DNA from 2 places in the Pseudomonas sp. Teo4 genome. Region 1 is predicted to be linked to the other one. Evidence: riboswitches for the same ligand, from Rfam matches in the RefSeq annotation. Region 1 holds a riboswitch; the other holds the start of a gene.
What was found. Region 1 has a riboswitch for cobalamin ahead of PspTeo4_RS03780 (TonB-dependent receptor). Riboswitches for the same ligand answer to the same signal wherever they lie in the genome.
Positions count from the first base shown of each region.

Region 1 (2,196 bases):
CGGCTACATGACGGCCAGCGGTGCGGGCGCCAAGACCAACCACCTGGACGCCAAGACCCGCGAGCTGATCTCCCTGGCCGTGGCGGTCACCACCCGCTGCGACGGCTGCATCGCCGTGCACTCGCAACAAGCCGTCAAGCACGGTGCCACCCGTGAAGAAATCGCCGAAGCCCTGGGCGTGGCCGTTGCCATGAATGCCGGTGCCGCCCTGGTCTACTCGGCACGGGTGATGGACGCCGTGGGCAAGGCCGAAGGTTGAGCCCAAGCGGCGCCGCCGCCCTTGCACGACGGCGCCGCGTTACTCAGACTGGGCACCTCAGCCCTTGCAGGAACCCGCATGATCCACATTCGCCCCATGACCCCTGAAGACTTCGAGCGCTTCTGGCCCACCTTCCAGGCCGTCGTCCAGGCCCGCGAAACCTATGCCTTCGACCCCACGCTCAGCTACGAGCAAGCCCAAAAGCTGTGGCTGGAACTGCCTCTGCGCACTTGGGTGGCGGAAGAAAACGACGAACTGCTCGGCTCGTACTACCTCAAGGCCAACGCAGCCGGCCCCGGCGCCCATGTGGGCAACTGCGGCTACATGGTCTGCGAAGCCGCACGCGGCCGTGGTGTGGCCCGGCTGATGTGCGAACACTCGCAGAAGCTGGCGCGCCAGGAGGGCTTTCTGGCCTTGCAGTTCAACTCGGTGGTGGCCAGCAACGAAGTGGCCGTGGCGCTGTGGCAGAAACTTGGTTTCGAGACCGTCGGCCGCCTGCCCAAGGCGTACCGCCATGCCCGGCTGGGGCTGGTGGACTGCCTGGTGATGTACAAATGGCTGGCCGATGAGCCGGTGGTGGAAAAACCGCCGCTGCTGATCGGGCGCAAGAACATCGAAGCCCGGGTATCGCGCCGCCGGGGTCGATAACGTCCCCTCAAAACCGCGCAATCCATTGACGCAGAGCCGTTTCGATGGTCAGATGCGCGCCAGTTTCAGGTGTCCTGCGCCGCCGCGCGCAGGGTGAAACGGGAAGCCGGTGCGTCGTGGTCCACGACAAGTCCGGCGCTGCCCCCGCAACGGTAAGCGAGCGAACCCTTCGACATACCACTGTGCACACGCATGGGAAGGTGAAGGCTTCATGACCCTCGCAAGCCCGGAGACCGGCCTGAAGCTTCACTTGGCAACCCGCGGTGGGCGGGCGCAGGCCGGTTTCCGCGTGCGCGCCTGCGTGCGTGGTTCGCCTTTGCGTGTTTTCCACCGGGATCCATTCATTCCTGCAGCAGTGGAACGACATGTCCCGTATCTTCAAGCTTCACACCCTGACGGCCTGCCTGGCCGCGACTGTTCCTGCCCTGGCCGAGCAACAGCAAAGCCTGGCCCTGCCCTCCACGGCCATCACCGGCATTCACGACGACACCAGCGTGAACCTGGCCACCCCGACCGAGGCCGGCTCGCGCCTGAACCTCAGCGCCCTGGAAACCCCGGTCAGCACCAGCAGCATCAGCGCGCAGCAGATCGAGCAACGCAACAACCTCACCGTGCAGGACGCGGTCAGCCGCTCGCCTGGCATCAGCTTCATCGGCACCCCCGGCGACGGCGGCACCGGCCTTTCGGCCCGGGGCTTTACCGGACACGGCTCGGTGATGACCCTGTTCGACGGCGCGCGCCTGTACACCGGTGCCGGCACCCAGACCTTCCCGGTGGACCCGTGGCTGGTCGAGCGCATCGACATCATCCGCGGCCCCGCCTCGGTGCTGTACGGTGAAGGCGCAACCGGCGCGGTGGTCAACGTGATCCCCAAGAAGCCGTTCAGTGGCGAAGTGCAAAACCACCTGCGCCTGGGCTACGGCTCCTGGGACCGCCAGCAACTGGGCCTGGACAGCGGCGGCAGCCTCAGCGACCGCCTCAGCAACCGGGTGACCCTGAACCGCCAGGCCGGCAACGGCTGGGTCGACCGCACCGACTCACGCAGCCTGGCCATGAGCGCCGCGCTGCGCTTCGACGCCAGCGACGACCTGAGCTTCACCCTGGCCCACGAACGCAGCGACGCCGAGCCAGCCAACTACTTCGGTACACCGCTGATCGACGGCCATTACCGTTCCAGCCTGGGCAAGAAGAACTACAACATCGACAACGACGTGCAGCGCTACCACGACGAGTGGACCCGCTTCACCACCGACTGGACCCTCAGCGACCAGCTCAGCGCCAGCAACCAG
Region 1 covers NZ_JAXCIL010000001.1:765,458-767,653, reverse strand. The annotation lists gene PspTeo4_RS03790 (carboxymuconolactone decarboxylase family protein) at 1-259, shown strand, start outside; gene PspTeo4_RS03785 (N-acetyltransferase) at 338-907, shown strand; cobalamin riboswitch at 958-1,164, shown strand; gene PspTeo4_RS03780 (TonB-dependent receptor) at 1,273-2,196, shown strand, end outside.

Region 2 (2,196 bases), 1.4 Mb from region 1:
TGCTTCGGGGGCCAGGCTTTGGTGCACTTCAGGCTGCGGCGCGCCGATCACGTGCGGCAGGACCAGCACGACCGCGCCCAACGCTTTGAGCAAGCCATGCCGGGCGAAAACCAGCAATGCCAGGCCCAATGCGGTAGCGGCAGCGGTGCCGATCCACCAGGTTTGCCGTTGCCCCAGTTCTGCGGCGGCGGTACCGGGCAGTTCCGGTGGCAAGCCGAGGGTGGGGGCCAGGCAGAACACGGCGAACCCGGCCAGGCCCCACCATGCGCCGGTGGCTACCCGGTTTGGCTCGCGCAGGCTGTACAGCGCAGCCAGAATCAGCGCGAAGCCAACGGCCACCACCAGATTGCCGCCGGTGGTCGACAGCACACGTTGCCAGCCATCTTCCGGTGACCAGGCTTCAGCACTGTGTTCATGGGTGTGCGCCGCTTCGCCTTCATGGCTGTGCTGTTCAACAGCTGGCGCGGCGGATTCGTAGGTTTCCGCTTCAAGGATCAGGGGGGTGACCCAGAAGCTCTGCAGCAAGGTCAGCAGAAGTGCGGCAAGCAAGCCGCTGAAGCCTGCCGTACGGGCGATGCGCTTGATCATGCGGGCGGGCTCAGTGGCAGGGGAAGGCGGCGCTGTGGCGAGTATCGTGGGCGGCATTGTGGACCGCTTCGATGTGCGAGAAGCCTGCGAAATAGACCAGGCACAGGCCCAGCAGGCTGGCACCTACGGCGATAACGAGGCGCTGGCTGAGGGTAATGGGGGTGGCGATGCTGTGTTTGGCGCTGGTGACGGGCATGACGCGTTCCTCTGCTTTTTGTGGGCAATGGGCAGGCGCGGCAACCCCGGGCGCGAAGTGCCCAGGGGAATGCGACAGCGCCCGCCCACCGCGGGGTGTTCATGAACGCCAGGCCGGTCTCCGGGCTTGCGAGGAGGAGCAGGGCTCCTTGGAAAAGGTCACCTTCCCATGCCTGATGCACTGGCACAGTGGTCTAGACGCTTCGCTCGCTTACCGTTGCGGGGGCAGCACCGGCCTTGTCCAGCCCTGTCGAGGGGCTGTGACGCACCGGTTTCCCGTTTCACCCCCCTAGGGGGCACCTGAACGCAAGGCGTAAGGAGAGCACGGGGCGGGATGCGCGTCAAATGCAGTTACATTTCAAGAATGATTTTGCCCTGCTTTTGCTCTGCTTTTGCTTCTAGCGCGCGGTAGTTCAGACGCAGCAGATTGCGACTTCAGGAGGCCGAGTGGAGGTCTTGCGGAGGGAGGTGACGGGCATGGATGCCCGTCAAGCGCTGCGGCCCAGGATGGGCCGTACAGCGCGGTCCTCCCGGGAGCAAGACCGGAGCGAGGGAACCCCGGAGCGAAGCGTAGGGGCCGGATGTAGGAGCCGACGGTTTTTGGTTCCTTTTTGCCACGACTGTACGGACCGTACACGTGTCCACCATGTGTCCAGTCCGTACAGCCACGACAAAAAGGGACCCGCTGTAAGAGCGGAAAGGTGAATGTGCGTCACCACCGTGAATGGATATGCTCCAAACTTTCAAAACCGACGACGGCCAAAAAGCAGAAAAGCAGAAAAGCAGAAAAGCAGAAAAGCAGAAAAGCAGAAAAGCAGAAAAGCAGGAATTTAGCGGCACTTGAGGCAGGTGAATATCCATTTGCGATGGAGGCGCTTATTCACCTTTCCGCCCTTACGGCGGGTTCCTTTGGTCTTGGTGTACGGACCGGACACATGGTGGACACGTGTGCGGAGACATGGTTGACAGATTATGAACCGTAATCCGGCTTGGTCACGTCGATTGTCCGCAGGAAATGATGGCAGAAGTAGACATTGAACAAGCCCCCGCCTTCAGCATTAGGACGTATAGCAATTTCATGCCCAGCCAGGCCTTTCGCAATACTGAAGTAACGTTTCTGGAAACGGAACCGGCTGTGATAGACCTTGGCCACTACATCGTCAGGCCCGTACTCAAACGCCTTCAACTGCTGCGGATAGGCCCAAGTACTGGTGCGGTATCGGTCTATAGGCACCTGGTATCCCAAGGCTTGATGAGGCCGTTGGAGGTTATAGATATCGCGCCATCGATCAAACGCAGCTTGAGCCTCCATCAGCGTGGAAAACTGGCGCCCATCGAGCACCTCAGCTTTGAGAGAACGATGGAAGCGCTCGAGCTTGCCATTGGTTTGAGGATGATAGGGACGACTGAAAC
Region 2 covers NZ_JAXCIL010000001.1:2,176,663-2,178,858, reverse strand. The annotation lists gene PspTeo4_RS09930 (CbtA family protein) at 1-588, opposite strand, end outside; gene PspTeo4_RS09925 (CbtB domain-containing protein) at 599-784, opposite strand; cobalamin riboswitch at 878-1,102, opposite strand; gene PspTeo4_RS09920 (hypothetical protein) at 1,485-1,766, shown strand; gene PspTeo4_RS09915 (IS481 family transposase) at 1,754-2,196, opposite strand, start outside.
Region 2: another riboswitch for cobalamin. It lies ahead of PspTeo4_RS09925 (CbtB domain-containing protein); the one in region 1 lies ahead of PspTeo4_RS03780 (TonB-dependent receptor).